DNA from 2 places in the Pelagibacterium nitratireducens genome. Region 1 is predicted to be linked to the other one. Evidence: predicted binding sites of a transcription regulator. Region 1 holds the regulator's gene; the other holds the start of a gene.

Region 1 (10,283 bases):
GCGGGGTCGGCGTTGATCGGGCTGATTGCCGCCTGGTCGGTGCGCCGCTTGCCTTCTCCCATTCTCAGCGGGTTTCTGATCACCGGGTTTTGTGGGGGGTTCACGACGTTTTCGGCATTTTCGCTCGAAGCGCTGCTTTTTGCGATGTCGGGGGCGTGGGCCGTGGCGCTGGGATATATCGCAGCTTCGATTATCGGCTGGATGGTTGCGGTGTGGGTGGGCTGGAGCGCGGGGATGGCGCTGTTTGCGGAAAAAGAGGCGGTCGCCCAAACCAAATCTTAAACGGGTCGCTGCCATAACCCTTGAGGTAAAAAGCCTTGGGGACCACGATCATGCTCAGCCGCATAAACGCCATGGGCGTTCTGTTTGCCATCGCCGCGCTGATGGCGCTGGCGCTGGCGGGGGGACTGGCGCTTTACGCCATTATCGAGGATCCCGGTTCGAACAGCTATGCGCTGCTGGCCGAAGCGTTTCTCAACGGGCGGCTGGACACGACAACCTGCTTCGATGGCGATTGCGCGCGGTTCGAGGACAAGATCTTCGTGATGTTTCCGCCCGTCCCGGCGATCATCGCCCTGCCCTTCGTGGCGCTGTTCGGGGTCAATTTTTCCGGCTTCGTGTTTCTCTCGGCCATCGCCTTTGCGCTATCGGTGTGGCTGTGGTGGCAGATTTTCGAGGGGCTGAAGGTTGAGCGCGATGTGGCGATCTGGCTGCTGCTGGGGCTGGCCTTTGCCACCCCGCTCTATTTCGTGACCATCCGCGGCGACGGCATCTGGTTTTTTGCCCAGGCGATCGGGTTCGCCTTCACCTCGCTGGCCATCCACCAGATGGTGCGCGGGGGGAGCCTGATCCTGGCCGGGGCGTGCATCGGGGCGGCGTTTTTGTGCCGGCAAATGGCGGTGTTTTACCTGCCGTTCCTGTTTGCCCTGTCGCTGGACCGGTTCGAGCCGCTGATCAGCTTTTCGCGTGAGCATATCGTGCGGGTGCTCAAGCTGGGTCTGCCGGCGGGCGTCGCGGTTCTGATCTATCTTGCCTACAATTATCTTCGGTTCGGCGATCCGATGCAGACCGGCTACCCTTACATGATTGGCGCCGATATTGCCGAGGGCGGATCGATGATCAACTACCGGCTGGCCGAGCACGGGCTGTGGTCGTCGGCCTATGTGTTGTTCAACACGCTCTATCTGTTCGTGCAGGGCTTCCACATGGATTTCGGCGGCAATGCGATGGTCGAACCCGTCGGACTCGATCCGTCGGGCACGGCGCTTCTGGCGGCCAGCCCGTTCGTTCTGTTCGCGTTTTTCGCGCCGATGCGCCGGCCGGTACTGATCGGGATTGCGACGATCCTCGTTATCGCCGTGCCCACCCTGTTCTATCACTCGAACGGGTATTCCCAGTTCAACGTGCAGCGCTATGCGCTCGACTGGCTGCCCATCGTCTTTTACATGCTGGCGCTTGCCGTCACCGATCGCGACATGCGCGGGCTGGCGCTGCTGGTGACTTTCGGGATCGGGCTTAACCTCATTACCATGGCGTTTCTGGCACTGGGATTGGCGGCGTAGTTCCTAAGTGGTCACGCTTCCGAACCGAAAAAGTGGAAACCACTTTTTCTGGAAGCGCTCCGGTGGGATCGGGCTTAACCTCATTACCATGGCGTTTCTGGCACTGGGATTGGCGGCGTAGCGTCTTGTCTGGTCGCGCTTTCGAACCGACAAGCGCTTATTCAGCCGCCCAGGCGCCGAACTGCGCATTGTGCAGGCGAGCGTAGGCGCCGGCCCTGGCGACCAGCGCTTCATGGGCGCCCTCTTCCACGATACGGCCATCGGCGACCACGGCGATGCGGTCCGCATTGCGGATGGTGGCCAGGCGGTGGGCGATGACCAGAGTGGTGCGGCCCTCCGAGAGTGCCGAAAGCGCGCGCTGGATCTGCATTTCTGTTTCGGTATCGAGCGCCGAGGTCGCCTCGTCGAGAATGAGGATCGGCGGGTTTTTCAGAAATATTCGCGCGATGGCGAGGCGCTGCTTCTGGCCGCCCGAGAGTTTGACCCCGCGCTCGCCGATCATGGTATCGAGCCCGTCGGGCAATTGGGCAATGACGCTATCGAACTGGGCGCTGCGGGCGGCGGCCATGATCTCCTCGTCGGTTGCACCCAGACGGCCATAAGCGATGTTGTCGCGGATCGAGGTGCCGAACATGAAAACGTCCTGCTGGACGATGCCGATCTGGCTGCGCAGGGAATCCTGGGTCATGTCGCGGATGTCGATGCCATCGATGGTGATGGCGCCGGAATCGATTTCGTAAAAGCGCGGCAGCAGTGAGCAGATCGTGGTCTTGCCCGCACCGGAGGGACCGACCAGGGCGATGGTTTGCCCGGCTTTAACGCCGAGGGTGATGTCGGCCAGGATCGGGCGGTTGTCCGAATAGGCGAAGTTGACCTTGTCGAAGACGATATCGCCCCTGAGATCGGAAACCCTTTTTGCGCTTGGGCTATCGACGATATCGGGTTCGGTATCGATCAGGTCGGTGAAGCGTTTGAAGCCGGCGATGCCTTTGGGATAGCTTTCGATGACCGAGATGATCTTGTCGATGGGACGAAACAGAACGGTGATGAGAAGCAGAAAGCCGACGAACTGGCCGTAGGTCATTTCGCCATACATGACGAGCGCGGTCCCGGCGAGCATGACCATCAACTGCACGAGGCTCTTGGCCATATAGGACATCGAGATCGACGCCGTCATGATCTTGTAGGCCTTGAGCTTGGTGGTGCGGTAGCTCTGATTGTCACCTTCAAACAGCTTGCGCTCATGGCGCTCATTGGCAAAGGCACGTACGGCACGGACCCCGCCGATCGATTCCTCGATGCGCTGGTTGAAATCGCCGACCCGGCCGTAAAGGTTCTTCCAGGTCATGGTCATGGCGCTTCCGTATTTGAAGATCAGGAAGGCGGCGACCGGGACGATGAACAGGGTGAGCGCGGCGAGCTTTAAATTCATCAGCGCCATGATGATGAAGGCACCGATAAAGGTCATGATGGCTATAAAGACGTCTTCGGGACCGTGATGGGCGATCTCACCGACCTCTTCGAGATCCTTGGTGACGTGGGTAATGAGGTGCCCGGTCTTCTTGTTGTCGAAATAGCGGAATGAGAGTTTGTGGAGGTGATCGAAGGCCTGACGGCGCATGTCGGTCTCGATGCCGATGCCAAGCGCGTGGCCCCAATAGTTGACCACCGAAAGCAGGCCCGCATTGAGGATATAGACGACCAGCAGACCAGCAGCGGCGGCAAGAATCCAGAACCAGTTCTGGCTGGGCAGCAATTGATCGACATAGAGCTGGACGACCACGGGGAAGCTCAATTCGAGCAGGCCGACGATGACCGCGCAGCCGAAATCGAGGAAAAACAGGCCCTTATAGGGCGCGTAATAGGAGAAAAATCGGCGCAGCATCGTCGGATCGCTTTCAATACCGCCCGGACCTAGCGCGCTTAAACCAGACTCGTCAAGTCAAGTTTTCTGCGTGGTCGGGAGCGGTCCGAAAACTGAGATATTTGTGGCCGAAGAAATTTGCAACAGCGCCGACGCCGATTGCCGTGCCGTGTGCAACCGCTTCAGGCAGCAAGCGCCATCCGATGGCCGGGAGCAAATGATCGAGCAGGGCCAGGGAAACCGCCATGACGACAACGGCGCCGAGCGCATTGACGATGAGAAAGAGCGTGGCCTGCAGCGCCATGGACTGGCGGGAATTGGGAAACACATAGGCGCGGTAGAGCGTGAACCCGGCGCTCATGCCAATGAGATAGGCCACGAACACGGCGGCGGGAAACGGCAGCACGAGCGAGAGCGGGAAACGCACCAGCCAGTTGATCGCCGCTGCAAGACCGCCAAGCAGCAGGAAGCGCACGACCTGGGGCAGCTTGAGGAAGGCCTGCGGGCTCATATGCCGATCCAGGCGAGAAAGAAGCCGAGCGCCAGACCGGCGGCGAGCATGAGGCTTTTGGGGTCTTTCATGGCAAAGGCGACGGGATCGTCGTTGAGTTCGCCGCGAAAGCTGAGCATCCAGATGCGGCCGATCCACAGGAACAGGGCGGCGGGCATGAGCCAGAGCCAGATCGAATCCGAATAGAAATCGGCGGCCAGGGCATCCTGGGTGAGATAGAGCACAAGGATGAGAACCGAGCCGATGCCGCTGGCCACGCCCATGGCCATGATGAAGGGCGCATCGGTTGTGAAATATCCGCGCCCACTGATCCGGCCCGATCCGCCATTGTCGGTCATGCGCTGCACCTCGGTGTTGCGCTTGGCGAAGGAAAGCGAGGCAAACAGGAACATGGAAAAGACAAGCAGCCAGGGCGAGGCCATGACACCGACGGCGACAATGCCCAATACGAGTCGCAAGGTGAACAGCACGGCCAGCGTGAAGGCATCGAGGATCGGCTTGCGTTTGATCCCCAGGGAATAGGCGACGGTGAGGGTCAGATAGGCGGCAAGCGTTGCGACAACCAGGGGATTGACCAGCGCGCCGAGCGCGAAGGCGGCAATCATGGCGACGGGCATGGCGGCCACGGCATTGGCGATGGATATGCGACCGGCCGCGAGCGGACGGTTGCGCTTGGACCAATGGCGGCGGTCGTCGGCGATGTCCCAGAGGTCGTTGAGGAGATATGTCGAGGAGGCGAGGATGCCCAGGGCGAGAAATGCCATGCCCGCGCTGGTCCATGCTGCGAGGTCGAGCATATGGCCACCCAGCATGAGCGGCACGAACACCAAGGCGTTCTTGGCCCATTGATGCAGGCGCGCCTCCTTGATCCAATCCCTGAGCCGTGTGGGACGCTTTATGGTGTGCTCGATATCGGTCAGGCGGGCGGCCGCGCGCTCCACGCCACCGGCGGTTTCGACAAGAACGCCGGCTTTCGCGACTTTCCAGACGGCAAGGTCGGTCTTGCTGTCGCCGGCATAGACGAAGCCATCGGGAAACATTTCGGCCAGCTTTTGAGCCTTTGTGGCGCCCTTGAGATTGGTGATGCCATCGGATGCGATGGTCTTATCGATAAAGGGGAAGCGGTGAGCGATGCGTATGGCCAGCAGGCTGTCTGCCGCTGTGGCCAGAATGATTTGACGGCCTTTTGCCTTTTCGGCCTCGGCGTAGGCGACAAGCTCGGCGTTGAGCGGGATGTCGTCGACCTCGAGGGTCACCTGGCTGGCCAGTTGCTGCTTGAGATGCGCCTTGCCCTTGAGGAGCCAGAGCACGAGGGAAAACAGGCCGAACGGGTTCTGCTTGAGATAGGCGAAAACCGTCTCGTGCAGCAGATCGGTGCGGATCAGGGTGTCGTCGAGATCGAGAACGAGCGGGAGAAGGCCCGATCGGGGTTTCCGGTCGGCACGGGTCTGTTTGACCGCAACAGCTGATTTGGGCATCGCACCTGCTCACTTTGCAAATTTCGCCCCGTTATCGCGGGCGCGAAGCTGTGGTGCAAAGAAAACAGCAAATAAGCGTTAATCAGGCGCGACGCGCAAATCAGTCAAATGCACGACAAAATTTACGCTTTATCGATCTGGCTTAATATGGTGCCAACAGGATCGATAAAATCGTACCTGTTTATCAAGCCTCTAGTTCGCCACGAATTTTTCGTCGAAGGCATAGCCCGCGCCGCGGACGGTGCGGATGGGGTCCTTGACCCGCCCCCGATTGATGGCCTTGCGCAGCCGGCCGACATGGACGTCCACGGTGCGCTCGTCGACATAGACATCGGTGCCCCAGACGCCATCGAGCAATTGCTCACGCGAATAGACGCGGCCGGGATTGCCCATGAGGTATTCGAGCAGGCGGTACTCTGTGGGGCCGAGATGGACTTCCTTGCCCGAGCGGCGGACGCGATGGGTGGTGCGGTCGAGTTCGATGTCGCCCGCCTTGAGGATAGCAGCGATCAACTGCGGGTTCGACCGGCGCAAAAGGGCGTTGATGCGGGCCATCAGCTCGGGAAGCGAAAAGGGTTTGACGACATAATCGTCGGCCCCGGTCGCCAGACCGCGCACCCGCTCTTCTTCCTCGCCGCGTGCGGTGAGCATGATGATCGGGATGCGGGCGGTATCGGTGCGGGCGCGGATGCGGCGGCAGATCTCGATGCCCGAAGTGCCCGGCAGCATCCAGTCGAGCAGGATGATATCGGGCGTGTTTTCGGCGATGCGCAGCATGGCCTCTTCGGCATCTTCGGCGGTTGCGACGGAAAAATCTTCCGCCTCGAGATTGTATCGCAGAAGTTCGACGAGATCGGCCTCGTCTTCGACAACAAGAACCTGAGGGATCATTGACTAGCCCTTGATCTGCTCACGCTTGAAATCCTCGACGTCCGACGTCAGTGACTGGCCGGTCGCAAGGAAATAGGCCTGCTCTGCTATGTTGGTCGAGTGATCGCCCACCCGCTCAAGATTTTTGCCGCAGAACAGGAGGTGCGTACACATGGTGATATTACGCGGATCTTCCATCATGTAGGTGAGGAGTTCGCGGAACAGGGAAACATAGAGCGCATCGACGTCGGTATCGCGCTCGACCACATCGACCGCCATGTCCTTGTCGCGGGCGGCAAAGGCATCGAGGGCCAGCTTGACCTGGCGCTGGACGAGTTCGCCCATGTGGCGCAGTCCGTTCTTGAACTGGCTCGACATGCCGATGCCTTCGAACTGGGTGGAGCGACGGGCCGTCGACTTGGCCATGTCGCCGATGCGTTCGAGATCGTTGGCGACGTGAATGGAAGCGATGACAAGGCGCAGGTCCTGCGCCATGGGCTGGCGCCGGGCGATGATCGAGACCGCCATCTCGTCGATCTGGGCCTGCATGGCGTCGACCTTCTTGTCGGCGGCCACAGTGGCCAGCGCAAGGTCGGCATCGGAGCGGATCAGGGCGTCGGTGGCGTTGGAAATCGCCTTTTCGACAAACCCGCCCATTTCCGAGATCGAACGGGCCAACTCGATCAGTTCATCTTCGTAGGAGCTAACGATATGTTCGCTTGAATTGGGCATGACGTGGGTCTCCTACCCGATGCGGCCGGTGATGTAATCCTGGGTGCGCTTTTCCCTGGGATTGGTGAAGATGGATTCGGTCGGACCTTCCTCGATCAGCTTGCCCAGGTGGAAGAACGCGGTCTTTTGCGAGACGCGCGCGGCCTGCTGCATGGAGTGGGTGACGATAACAATGGTGTAATTGGCACGCAATTCGTCGATCAGCTCCTCGATGATCGCGGTTGCGATCGGATCGAGTGCCGAGCAGGGCTCGTCCATGAGGATGACTTCGGGACCGACCGCTATGGCGCGCGCGATGCACAGGCGCTGCTGCTGGCCACCCGACAGGCCGGTGCCGGGCGAATGCAGCCGGTCCTTGACCTCTTCGAACAGCCCCGCCTTTTGCAGCGAAGTCACGACGATTTCTTCAAGATCGGACTTGTTGCGGGCCAGTCCGTGGATCTTGGGGCCATAGGCAACGTTTTCAAATATCGATTTGGGGAACGGATTGGGCTTTTGGAACACCATACCGATCCGGGCGCGCAGTTCGACCACGTCGAGGCTGGCGTCGTAAAGATTGTCGCCGTCGAGAGCGACGGTGCCGGTGACCCGGCAGCCCTCGATGGTATCGTTCATACGATTGATGCAGCGCAGGAATGTGGATTTGCCGCACCCCGAAGGGCCGATAAAGGCGCTGACAGCCTTTTCGGGGATATCGATCGAAACGTCGAACAGCGCCTGTTTTTCATTGTAGAAGACCGAAACGTCTTCCGCCTTGAGGCGCGCGGGGTGCCCGGTATCGTCGGGCGTGCGGACTGTCTGGAAGCCGGCCTCGCCAGCTGTCGTGTTGCTCTGGTTCATCGGAGGCATTGCACTCCTGTCCATTGTGGTTCCGATTGTCATTTGCGGCGCTCCAATCGTGTGCGCAGGAAGATGGCGATGGCATTCAACAGGATCATCATGCCCAAAAGGACCATAATGGCAGCCGATGTCCGCGCCTCAAAGAAGTTCCGGTTTTCGTTGCCCTGCCAGAGATAGATCTGAACCGGCAGAGCCGTCGCCGAATCCAGCGGATTGGCGGGAATGTTGGCGATGAACGCGCTCATGCCGATCAGCAGCAGAGGTGCCGTCTCGCCAAGGGCCTGGGCTACACCGATGATGGTGGCGGTCAGAATGCCGGGGAACGTCAGCGGCAGAACATGGTGGAACACGGTCTGGTTGCGCGAGGCACCAAGCCCGAGCGCCGCCTGACGGAGCGAGGGCGAAACAGCGCGCAATGACGAGCGGGTCGCAATGATGATGGTGGGCAGGGTCATCAGGGTCAGCACAAGGCCGCCAACCAGCGGTGCCGAGCGCGGCAGGCCAAGATAGTTGATGAACACAGCCGCGCCGAGCAGACCGAAGACGATGGAGGGCACGGCCGCGAGATTGTTGATGTTGACTTCGATGAGGTCGGTCCAGCGGTTCTTGGGCGCGAACTCCTCAAGATAGACCGCGCTGGCAACGCCGAGCGGAACGGCCAGCACGATCACCACCATCATCATGTAGAGTGAACCCATGAACGCGCCGGCCAGACCAGCCGAAGCAGGAGCGGAGCGGCTATCGACATTGGTAAAGATGTGCCAGGCGAAATCGAAGCTTATGGCACCCTCTTCCAGGAGCCGATCGGCAAGCTGGCGTGTCTGGGGAGAAAGCTGCTGGCGCTCGTCAGCCAGCGAACGGTCGATGGTGCCCTTGAGCCAGTTGTCGGTGTTGGCGGAGGCCAGTATTGTCACCGGCACGGTCTGCCCGAGCACGTCGGGATTGGCGAAATAGCGATCGCGCAGCTGGAAGCGAGCGGCCGATGTTACGAGTTCGAGAACATCGCGGCTTTCGATTTCCAGATCGGGCACGGCGGTGCGGACAGCGGTTTCGACGATGGCGTTCCAGTTGGACAAAGTAACGTCGCGCTGCCACTGAACCATCGCCGCGCGATAATCGGCATCGGACGCACTGTCCGAACGGTCTGGCTGGGGACCGCCTTCAACCAGCTCGGGATCGAAATAGGCTTCGACATGCAGCGTTGACTGCCAGAAGGACGGCAGGCCCTTGGAGATGATCATCCCGAACAGGATGGCAACGAAGCCCAGCGCAGCGGCAATCGACAGGATGCCGGCCCAGCGAAACATGGTTTCATTGCGATGGCGCCGCGCAAGACTCTTGCGAACGCGTTCGCGCTTGGCATCGCTGGATTCGGGGCTGGAGAGCAATGTGTCGACCATGGCTATTCGTATTGCTCCCTGAACTTGCGGACGATGTAGAGTGCCAGGACATTCAGCAGCAGGGTCATGACAAAGAGTGTCAGGCCAAGCGCGAAGGCCACGAGAGATTGAGGGCTGGTGAAATCGGCATCGCCGGTGAGCTGATTGACGATGCTTACGGTCACGGTGGAGGTGGGCTCGGCCGGATTGAAGCGCAGCACGGGGCTGTTGCCGGCGGCCAGCACCACGATCATGGTCTCGCCGATGGCCCGGCTGACGGCGAGCAGGATGGCGCCCACAACGCCGGGCAAAGCAGCCGGCAGCAGAACCTTGCGGATGGTTTCCGATTGCGTCGCGCCCAGCCCGAGCGAACCGTCGCGCATGGTGCGGGGAACCTGGGCGATGATGTCGTCACTGAGCGAAGAGATGAAGGGGATGATCATGATTCCCATGACCACGCCTGCCGTCAGCGCACTTGTCGCCCTGATGTCCACACCGATCATGTTGCCCAGGCCGGCAAAGAACGGCCCCACGGTAACCAGGGCGAAAAAGCCGTAAACGATGGTGGGAATGCCGGCCAGCACCTCGATGATGGGCTTGACCACATTGCGCACATTGGGGGGCGCGTACTGGGAGAGATAGATGGCCGACATCAAGCCAATCGGCACGGCAACCAGCATGGCGATGAGGCTGATCATGACAGTGCCCCAGAGCAGCGGCAGCAGGCCATATTCGCCAGCCGATCCGGTGCCCGAGCTCTGGAACCGGGGGTTCCAGGTGGTGCCGAAGAAGAAGTCGAGCGGGTTGATGAAGGAGAAAAACCGCAGGGCGTCGGCAAGCAGCGAAAGCACGATACCGATCGTGGTCAGCACCGCGACGGTGGAGCAGGCAATAAGGCCGATACGGACAGCGATTTCGACTTCGGTTCGGGCCCGCAGCCGCAAGCCGATGCGCCGCTGAGCAAAAAAGAGCCCGCCGGCGCCAAGCGCCGCGGCTGCGCCGATCACGGCAAGGAACGAAACGAGCTGGAAGGTCTCAAAGGCCTGG
Region 2 (10,283 bases), 1.8 Mb from region 1:
CTCTGGCCAACCGGCTCAGCCTGCCCGACGCTCTGGTCACGGAGATTCACAAGGCTGCCGCACGCTAGAGCGTGTCCAGTAAAATTGGAAACGGTTTGGCGGTTCGGACACGCGACAGAACAAGGGTTTAGAGCCAAGGATTTGAGTCAATCAAATCCTGAACGGCTCTAAATTTTCGGGGAACGAATCGCCGGCTTTACGCTTAACATTGACCGAACACGGAAGCGGGAGGTTGCCATGACCTATCTCGAACCCGACCAGACGCGCCACGCAGGCGCGGGCTCTATCGTGCTGCGGGTCGCAGCAATCGTTATTGTCCTGGCCTTTGGGTGGTTTGCCCTAACGGTGGGCAGCGAGGATTCGACAGGCCGCCCGGAAATCGTTCCCGAACCGACAGTCAGCACGTCCTGACCGTCAAGCTCCCTATTTTTTGCCGCTGCGCTTGATCGAGGTGATCTTGAGCGGCGGCACGCCCGATTTCTCCGAAATGGCCCGATCCTGATCCATGATGGAGGTCAGTGCGGGCTCGTCGCCGTCCAGGCCACCGAGCAGGCTCGCGTCGACCTTGCGGTTGGACCGTTGGCTGCCATCCTCATAAACGATGTCGAAAAGCACGAATTCCGTGCGCATGGTTGGCTTTCTGGCCATGATAAATCCAATCTGAAACTGAACAGGGCCGTCGCCGAGGCGACAGCCCATGATTGATTTTGCGGTAAAGCCGACTTAATCGAACAGGAACTTGCCCTGTTCGCGGATGATCTGCCGGCCCTTGCCCAGGGTGGCCGCTGCGCAATCGTCCTTGTCGGAAAATTTGTCGGCGCGAATAAATGAATAGGTCTTGGTCTCTCCATCGATTTCCTTCTCGATGGTGCCCGCGACCTGATATTCGCCGCCCGATTTCATCAGGGTCGCCTTGATGAGATAGCCTTCGAATTCTTCCTGAGCGTCGATGCTGGCCGCGGCCGGCTGCCTGTCACCGCCAGCGCCGAACAGATTTTTCCAAAACGACATCTCGAACCCTCCATATGCACGAGGCGGCCAATGGCCGCCCCGATTTGTCTCTAGCCTAACGCCAAGCGGACTAGTTGTCCAAAAAGCTCCGCAGCTTGCGGCTGCGGCTGGGATGCTTGAGCTTGCGAAGCGCCTTGGCTTCGATCTGGCGAATACGCTCACGCGTGACCGAGAACTGCTGGCCCACTTCCTCGAGCGTATGGTCGGTGTTCATGCCGATACCAAAGCGCATGCGCAGCACACGCTCTTCACGCGGCGTCAGCGAGGCGAGAACCCGGGTCGTGGTCTCGCGCAGGTTCGACTGGATCGCCGCGTCGATCGGCTGGATCGCGTTGGTGTCGGGAATGAAATCCCCGAGGTTCGAATCCTCCTCGTCGCCGATCGGCGTCTCGAGCGAAATCGGCTCCTTGGCGATTTTGAGAACCTTGCGCACCTTGTCGAGCGGCATCTGCAGCTTTTCGGAAAGCTCTTCCGGCGTCGGCTCACGACCGATTTCATGGAGCATCTGGCGGCTGGTCCGCACGATCTTGTTGATCGTTTCGATCATGTGCACCGGAATACGGATGGTGCGCGCCTGATCGGCGATCGAGCGGGTGATCGCCTGCCGGATCCACCACGTGGCATAGGTCGAGAACTTGTAGCCGCGGCGATATTCGAATTTATCGACGGCCTTCATCAGCCCGATATTGCCTTCCTGGATAAGATCGAGGAACTGCAATCCGCGGTTGGTGTATTTCTTGGCAATCGAGATCACGAGGCGCAGATTGGCCTCGACCATTTCCTTTTTGGCAATGGCCGCTTCGCGCTCGCCCTTTTGCACCTTGGAAACGATGCGGCGGTATTCGGCGATATCGAGCCCGGTTTCGGTGGCCAGCGTCTGGATTTCAGCACGCAGCTCATCGATCGTTGCCCGCTCGCGCGACACGAAATCCGCCCAGCCCTTTTCGGACCGCCCGAACACCTTGTCGGCCCAATCGGGGTCGAGTTCGGACCCGTAATAGGCGTTGAGGAAATCGTCGCGCTTGATCTTGTAGCTCTCGGCAAGACGCAGCAGACGGCCCTCATTGCGCACGAGACGCTTGTTGATGTCGTAGAGCTGCTCGACAAGGCTTTCGATACGGCTGGCATTGAGCGAGAGGGACTTGACGTCCGAGATCACCTGGGTGCGCCAGGCATCGAGTTCCTTGACTTCGCCGACGTCCAGAGACTTGGCGGCAAGCTGGTCTTCGACATGCTGATCCTGGACCTTGCGCATCCGCCCATAGGTCTCGGCAATCCGATCGAATGTCTCGACGACCTGGGGCTTGAGTTCAGCCTCCATGGCCGAGAGCGAGAGATTGTTCTCGTACTCGTCGTCATCGTCATCGTCGTCGGTCTGACCGCCTTCGCCGCTGGCCGCTGCCCCATCTTCTTCGCCACCCTCGGCCCGTCCGGGCCGTTCGGTGCGCGCTGCCGGGGCAGCGGAAGCTGTCGACGATACACCAGCGGGAGCCGGAGCATCCTCGTCTTCGTCATCGTCGTCATTGCCAGCGGTCGCGTCGGCGATCTTGGCATCCGGCCCGGCATAGGTGGCTTCGAGATCGATGATGTCGCGCAGCAAGATCTCGCCTTCGGCAAGCTGGTCGCGCCAGATGATGATGGCCTGGAAGGTCAGCGGGCTCTCGCACAGCCCGGCGATCATGGTTTCACGACCGGCCTCGATGCGCTTGGCGATGGCGATTTCGCCCTCGCGGCTGAGCAGTTCGACCGATCCCATTTCACGCAGATACATGCGCACCGGATCGTCGGTCCTGTCGGACCCGGACTTGGCGTTGGACGTATTGGCGACCGCGGTGGTCCCCGTCGTCGCGATCTCGCCGCCTTCGTCGTCGCTGCTGTTGTCGGCCTCGGCCTCTTCGACCTCGTCCTCGTCGACGACATTGATGCCCATGTCCGAGAACATGGCCATGATGTCTTCGATCTGCTCGGAGGTCACTTCTTCCGAAGGCAGAACCGCATTGATCTCTTCATAGGTCACATAACCGCGCTTCTTGGCGGTCTTTATGAGCTTCTTGACGGCGGCATCGGAAAGATCGAGAAGCGGCCCATCGGGTGCTTCGGTCTGCGATTCCGGCTTGCTGTCGGTCTCGGTCTTGGTCTGGTTGGCTGCCTTGGTGGCCATATAGTTCGCTCTCCTGAGCCGCACCATGGTTTGCGGCACTGGTGTCATCACCCGATGATCGCACTGGAACTGGGATTGAAAGACATCACAGGGTTAACAAATCGCTTAGGTAATGCGAAACAACCCTGATTCTGATTCGAATCCTTTTGCTGCAGGAGCGCTCCATACACGCAAAAGCGCACAGACACGAATCATCTTTTTTTCAAAGACTCCGCGTCGCACGCCCGGATAGCGAACCAAATCCCTCGATCAATGCCTCAGTACCGTCGACACTGGAAATCTGATTCTGGATGTCACGCAGCCGCTCGAATGCGTTTTCGCTCAGGTCTTCGCCTAGCGCCAGTTCGGCTGCTTTGAGTTCCCTATTTAGTTGAACGGATTTGTAATGCAAGGCCAGCGAGTGTTTTAATCCTGTTTCAGCGTCCGATTGTGCAGTCTCGGCATCGGCCTGCCATATCCCTTGCCGCGACAGTTGGCTGCGCATTTTGTCGAGCACCGGCCCATGCCCGCGCGCGATCAGCGCCTCGGCGATCCCGTTCGGTCCCAGGTCCGGGTGGACGGTCACAAGGTCGAGAAAGGCCGCCAGAACCTGCCGCGCCGGCAAGGACTGGAATTCGATTTCCGCCAGCGCCTCGAGCCGGGCCTGGGCCAGTTCGGGATGATTGACCAGACTCATCAGGATCACCGCTTCGCGGGGGATCACACCGGGCGTCGCGGCGCCCTTCAAGAGCCGTGAATTGCGCAGCGTGTCCGAGACGAGCATCTTGGGGTTGCCGCGCTGACCGGTGCGCCGCTGCTCATATCCATTGTTTCGCCCGTCGCGCCGATACTGCCCGCGCGTCGAGATAAACAGCGACGAAATTTTTTCATCGAACGCCTGGCTGTAATGGCGCCGCACCGAAACATCGGCGATCCGTGCTGCCCGTTCACGCAGCCGCGCTTCCAGCGCCGCACGCTGCTCGGGCGCTTCGGGAATGCCCCCTGCCGTCTCCATGGCCCATACGGCATCGGCCAGTGACCGGCCGCCGGCGACAAGATCGGCAAAGGCCTGCCGCCCCTGCTGCTTGATGAGATCGTCCGGATCGAGCCCACCGGGAAGCGTGACGATCGAAACGCTCTTTCCGGGTTTGAGCAGGGGAAGCGCGATATCGACCGAGCGCTCCGCCGCCCGCATCCCGGCGCTGTCGCCGTCGAAACACAGCACCGGAATATCGGTCATACGCCAAAGAAGGTTGAGATGATCTTCGGTCAGCGCCGTCCCGAGCGGCGCCACGGCCCCCTCGAACCCGGCCGCGACCGCAGCGATAACATCGAGATAGCCTTCGACAACGATCAGCGGCTTGCCGTCATATCCGGCCTGCCGTGCCGCCTGCCCGTTATAGAGCGTCTGGCGTTTGTGAAAGAGTTCGGTTTCCGGCGAATTGAGATATTTCGCCGCCACGTCCGCGCTCAACGCCCGCCCGCCAAACGCGATAACCCGCCCTCGAAAATCGGTAATGGGAAACATCAGCCGGTTGCGGAACCGGTCATAGGGCACCGAAATGTCTTCACCATGGACGACCAGCCCCGTCTCGGCCATTTCCCTTGCCGAAACACCGTTCGCCGCAAGAAACTCTTTCAGCCCGTTGCGGCTGTCAGGTGCAAACCCGATTCTGAACCGCTGCTGCATGGCGCCGGATACGCCGCGCTCGAGCAGATAGCCACGCGCCCGTGCGCCCACATTGTGGGCCAGCGCCTCGACGAAATAGGCTGTCGCCAGTTCCATGACGTCGTGAAGCGACCGTCTCGCCTCGGCCCGCTTTTCCGCCTTTTCGTCCCGCGCCGGCATGGGGACGCCGGCCCGTCCGGCCAGGAGTTCCACCGCCTCGGGAAAGCTCATCCCGGTCTTGTCGGTCAGAAAGCGGAAATGATCCCCGCTCGCCCCGCACCCGAAACAGTGATAGCGCCCCCGCCGGTCATCGGCGTGAAAGCTGGGGCTCTTTTCACCGTGGAAGGGGCAGCAGGCCCACATATCGCCCTTGCCGGGCTGGGATTTGCGCTTGTCCCAGACAACATGCTCGCCCACCACCTGCGTGATTGGCAGGCGGTTTCGAATCTCGTCCAGAAAATGATCGGAAAAGCGCATGCGTTTTAGGTAAGCGCTGGTTGGCGCTTTGTCACCTGTTGCCGCGCTTTTCCTCCTTATTCACAGCCTCAATGACCCGCTTGCCAGAGCCGCCAGGCAAGCCCAAGCAGGCCGAAGGCAAAGACCATCATCAGCACCCCGCCAACCATCACCAGGGCCACTGCTGCCTCGAGTGGCCAGAAGGCGAGCAACAGCCCGAACAGGAAGTAAAGAGCGCCGCTGAGCAGCACTGGCCAGATCTTGGCGTAGAGCTGGCGTTCGCGGACGACCACGACGATTTCCATGGCGCCCACGAAAATGGCCTGAAAGGCCACGAGATAAACCAGGAACGTCGCCGTAACCAGCGCACCCAGCAGCGGCGAGATAAGGATCAGAATGCCCACGACGATCGAGAGGGCATTGCGCACCACGTCGAACCAGAAATTGCCGGTCCTGCCGCCCCCGAATGTGATCGCCCAGAGCCCCAGCGCGCCGTCGATGACGAACAGCGCCGCCGCAAAGGTGGTAAGCACCAAAAGAGCCGCGCCGGGAAACAGCACGGCATAAATCCCCGCGAGCAGCATCAATACGCCGCGAAGCCCGGTCAGAATAGAAGGAAAGCGAGACGACTTCTTTTCATCAGCCATGATAGTCCCCTAAGCCGCAACAACCCGGGAACAATACGCCTGATATCTAAAGGAGAAAAGATCAGGCGCCCAGTTGTGCCTTGACCTGCTTGGAGGCCTGCCCGAAATCGATCTGCCCGGGATATTTCGCTTTGAGCACGCCCACCACCTTGCCCATGTCGCGCAGCCCTTCGGCCCCGGTTTCGGCAATGGCTGCCTTGATCGCCGCATCGACTTCGGCTTCGGTCAGCGGCTTGGGCAGGAACTCCTTGATGATCTCGATTTCCTCGCGCTCCTGCGCTTCGAGCTCGGGCCGCCCGTTCTGGCCATAAAGGGCCGCCGATTCCTCGCGCTGCTTGACCATTTTTTGCAGGATGGCAAGGATGTCCTCGTCCCCGATACCATCCTTACCCTCGCCCCGCGCCGCGATTTCGCGGTCCTTGATGGCGGCATTGATGAGTCGCAGCGTCGTCGTCCGGCGGCCGTCGCGCGCCTTCATGGCGTCCTTCATGGCAGCACTGATCTGATCGCGCATGATCGGTTTCCCTTGAGGTTTGTTGTCCTGTTTTGGTGCCGTTCCTATAGCCCAAGCGTATCCGCAAAGCCAATCGCCCGCTCAATTTCCGCTAAGTCATTGATTTGCAATATTTTCAATTGCAAAGGACTCGGTTGACCGCGCCCTGCCCTTCAAATAGGTTCGCGCAAATTCAATATAGGGCGGAAGAGAACCACCAAACGGCGATCATGGCCGGAGGTTCCGCGCGCCTGACCTGATGTACGAAAAATGGAGAAGCCCCGTGTCCGGTTGGAAAGAATCCGCCCCCACCGCAGTCCTCATCCTGCGCGATGGAACGCGCCTTGAGGGCCAGGGCATCGGCGCTGTGGGCACGGCCGTCGGCGAAGTGTGCTTCAACACCGCCATGACCGGATACCAGGAAATTCTGACCGATCCCTCCTATGCCGGCCAGATCATCACCTTCACCTTCCCCCATATCGGCAATGTCGGCGCCAATGACGAAGACATCGAGACCGTCAACATGGCCGCAGCCTCGGGCATCCGCGGCGCCGTCATCAAGGCCGACGTCACCAGCCCGTCCAACTACCGCGCCGCCGAACGGCTCGACGCCTGGCTCAAGAAGCGCGGCATCATCGGCATCGCCGGGCTCGACACCCGCGCCCTGACCGCCCTGATCCGGGAAAAGGGCATGGCCGATGCCGTGATCGCCCATGCGCCGGACGGCAATTTCAACGACGCCGCCCTCAAGGTCGAACTCGACCAGTTCCCGGGCCTCGAAGGTCTCGACCTCGCCAAGGACGTCTCGACCACCCAGACCTATAAATGGGACGAAACCCGCTGGCGGCTGGGTGAAGGCTATGGTCGCGTCGAAAACCCCGATTTCCATGTCGTGGCCATCGACTACGGTGCCAAGCGCAACATCCTGCGTTGCATCGCCGATCAGGGTGCCCGCGTGACTGTCGTTCCGGCCACCGCCACTATTGAAGACATCATGGCCCACAATCCTGATGGCATATTTTTGTCCAACGGCCCTGGAGATCCCTCGGCCACAGGTGAATATGCGGTGCCCACCATCAAAAAAATCATCGAGTCCGGCAAGCCCGTTTTCGGCATCTGCCTCGGCCATCAGCTTTTGGGCCTCGCCCTCGGCGGCAAGACCCAAAAGATGCATCAGGGCCACCATGGCGCCAATCATCCGGTCAAGGACCTGACCACCGGCAAGGTCGAGATCACCTCGATGAACCACGGCTTTGCCGTCGACCGCGACAGCCTGCCCGCCGGGATCGTCGAAACCCACACTTCGCTGTTCGATGGATCGAACGCCGGTCTCGCCGTGGAAGGCAAGCCGATCTTTTCGGTCCAGTACCACCCCGAGGCTTCCCCCGGCCCCCACGACGCCCATTACCTGTTCAAGCGCTTCATCAACCTGGTGCGCGAACAGAAGGGTATGGAAGTGCTCGCCGAATAGTTTTCATAGGTGCCGGGTTTCGCTCGGCACCGCCCACCAATTGTCGTTCAGTCCGTCATAATAGGTGACCGGCGCGGCGATCAGTTCGTCCGGCGGTGCGTCGTCCAGACACGCGACGTTGATCGAAACGCTCTCTCCATCGTTCCATTCCGCCTTGGCAACCCGCCCGAACGGCGTGACCCCGCACCCGGGGCAGAACATCGCCGTTCCCATGCGATTGGGAACCATCGTCTCTTCGCCCTGTAATGCCCGGAACGCTTCCGGTTTGACGCTCGCACTCCACCACCGCCGCTTCCTGCAGCTCGTGCAATTGCACTTCCCCGTGCCCTCGGAGAGGTCGATTTCGGCCTCGAACCGCACCGCTCCGCACTGGCAACTGCCATGGTAGGTTTTCACGCTCATTGATGTTCTCCGCTTGGTGTTCAGGCGAATTTAGCGCGAGGCCGTGACACACGGTGTCAGCAGCCCAGTGGAAATTTCCACAGAGTGCGCTGTCATAATTTGACCAAACGATAAAAAAGGAGGACGTTATTCACGCGTCCGTCATCGGGCCGTCAGAAAACTGCGGCAATGGGGAGACGAGCGCCTCGCATCATTCTTGGTGATTCAACAAACCCCAGCGTCCTTTCGGAGGGACATCATGCATCATAACCTTTCAATCAGCCGCCGCGCCTTTCTTGCGGGCACGGCTTCGGTCGGCGCAGCCGCTATCGTCATGCATCCCTTTGCAGCAATGGCGCAGGCCAATCAGGCCCATCTGCGCATCCTCGAAACCACCGACATTCACGTCAACCTGCTGCCCTACGACTATTATGCGGACCGCGAGGACAACACCCTCGGCATGGCGCGAACCGCCTCGATCATCGAAAACATCCGCGCCGAGGCCGGCAATGCCATCCTGCTCGACAATGGCGACATGCTCCAGGGCAGCCCCATGGGCGACTATGTCGCTTACGAGCGCGGTGTGGACGACGAGGATATCCATCCCACCATCGCGGCCATGAACGCACTGGGCTATGACGCGGGCACCATCGGCAACCACGAATTCAACTATGGCCTCGAATTTCTTGAAGCCGCCATTGCCGGTGCGCAATTTCCCGTCGTCCTCGCCAATATCGTGCGCGGCGAGACCCTTCCCGACAACATTGCCGATGACGACACGCTGTTTGAACCCTATGTGATCGTCGAAAAGGAACTGACCGACGGCGCTGGCGAAACCCGCACAATCCGTATCGGCCTGATCGGCTTCGTCCCGCCCCAGATCATGACCTGGGATTCCGCGCATCTGTCCGGCAAGGTCGCCCCGCGCGACATCATCGAAACCGCAGAGCACTACGTGCCCATCATGCGCGAAGAAGGTGCCGATATCATCGTCGCCATGAACCACGGCGGCATCGAGGGTGGCCAAGCCTCCCCGATGATGGAAAACGTTTCGCTCCAGCTCGGCGCGATCGAGGGCATCGATGTGATCCTCGCCGGCCACCAGCACCTCGTCTTCCCCGGCCCTGACTATGAAGGCATCGAAGGCGTCGATATCGAAGCCGGCACGCTCAACGGCACGCCCGCCGTCATGGCCGGTTTCTGGGGCAGCCATATGGGCCTTGTCGACCTGCTGCTCGAAGTCGACGATGCAGGCACCTGGTCGGTCCTGTCCCACACCTCCGAAGCGCGCCCCATCTATGAGCGTGTCGATGGAGCGGTTACCCCGACCGTCGAATCCGAAGACACCGTCACCGAGGCGGTCGATGAAGAACACCAGGCAACGCTGGATTATGTCCGCCGCCCGGTCGGCGAAACCGCTGCACCGCTGCATTCCTATTTCGCGCTGGTGGCCGACGATCCCTCGGTCCAGATCGTTAACATCGCCCAGAAGGCCTATCTCGAGCAGATGATGGCCGGTACCGAATGGGAAGGCATTCCGATCATCTCGGCGGCAGCCCCCTTCAAGGCCGGTGGTCGCGGCGGCCCGGAATACTATACCGATGTCCCGGTCGGCCCGGTTGCCATCCGCAACGTTGCCGATCTCTATCTCTATCCCAACACCATCCAGGCAGTGCTGCTGACCGGCGCCGACGTCAAGGAATGGCTCGAACGCTCGGCCGGTATCTTCAATCAGGTCGAACCCGGTTCGAGCGATGCCACGCTCATCAATCCGTCCTTCCCGTCCTACAATTTCGACGTGATCGACGGCGTGACCTACAAGATCGACGTCTCCCAGCCGTCCAAATATGCCGCCGATGGCGGCGCTCTGGAAAACCCCGAGGCCGAGCGCATCGTCGATCTGATGTATGACGGCGAACCCATCGATCCCGAGGCCCGGTTCGTTGTCGCAACCAACAACTACCGCGCTGGCGGTGGTGGTGGCTTCCCCGGCGTCGGCCCCGACAAGATCATCT

What was found. The regulator PhoB, encoded in region 1, activates phosphate uptake and scavenging genes when phosphate is short. The targets are predictions, from matches to a motif close to TGTCATNNANCTGTCAT.
Region 2: V6617_RS06130 (bifunctional 2',3'-cyclic-nucleotide 2'-phosphodiesterase/3'-nucleotidase) is a predicted target of PhoB. The motif match lies at 8,429-8,445, and genes of this name have one in related genera.

The regions. Positions count from the first base shown of each region.
Region 1 covers NZ_CP146275.1:3,037,313-3,047,595, forward strand. The annotation lists gene V6617_RS14985 (CrcB family protein) at 1-282, shown strand, start outside; gene V6617_RS14990 (hypothetical protein) at 333-1,562, shown strand; gene V6617_RS14995 (ABC transporter ATP-binding protein) at 1,720-3,447, opposite strand; gene V6617_RS15000 (GtrA family protein) at 3,500-3,937, opposite strand; gene V6617_RS15005 (UbiA family prenyltransferase) at 3,934-5,415, opposite strand; gene phoB (phosphate regulon transcriptional regulator PhoB) at 5,608-6,306, opposite strand; gene phoU (phosphate signaling complex protein PhoU) at 6,310-7,017, opposite strand; gene pstB (phosphate ABC transporter ATP-binding protein PstB) at 7,030-7,899, opposite strand; gene pstA (phosphate ABC transporter permease PstA) at 7,896-9,257, opposite strand; gene pstC (phosphate ABC transporter permease subunit PstC) at 9,260-10,283, opposite strand, start outside.
Region 2 covers NZ_CP146275.1:1,215,561-1,225,843, reverse strand. The annotation lists gene V6617_RS06180 (tellurite resistance TerB family protein) at 1-68, shown strand, start outside; gene V6617_RS06175 (hypothetical protein) at 238-411, shown strand; gene V6617_RS06170 (hypothetical protein) at 424-648, opposite strand; gene V6617_RS06165 (HlyU family transcriptional regulator) at 724-1,011, opposite strand; gene rpoD (RNA polymerase sigma factor RpoD) at 1,082-3,172, opposite strand; gene dnaG (DNA primase) at 3,375-5,297, opposite strand; gene V6617_RS06150 (HdeD family acid-resistance protein) at 5,366-5,923, opposite strand; gene V6617_RS06145 (GatB/YqeY domain-containing protein) at 5,985-6,440, opposite strand; gene carA (glutamine-hydrolyzing carbamoyl-phosphate synthase small subunit) at 6,676-7,887, shown strand; gene V6617_RS06135 (GFA family protein) at 7,891-8,289, opposite strand; gene V6617_RS06130 (bifunctional 2',3'-cyclic-nucleotide 2'-phosphodiesterase/3'-nucleotidase) at 8,528-10,283, shown strand, end outside.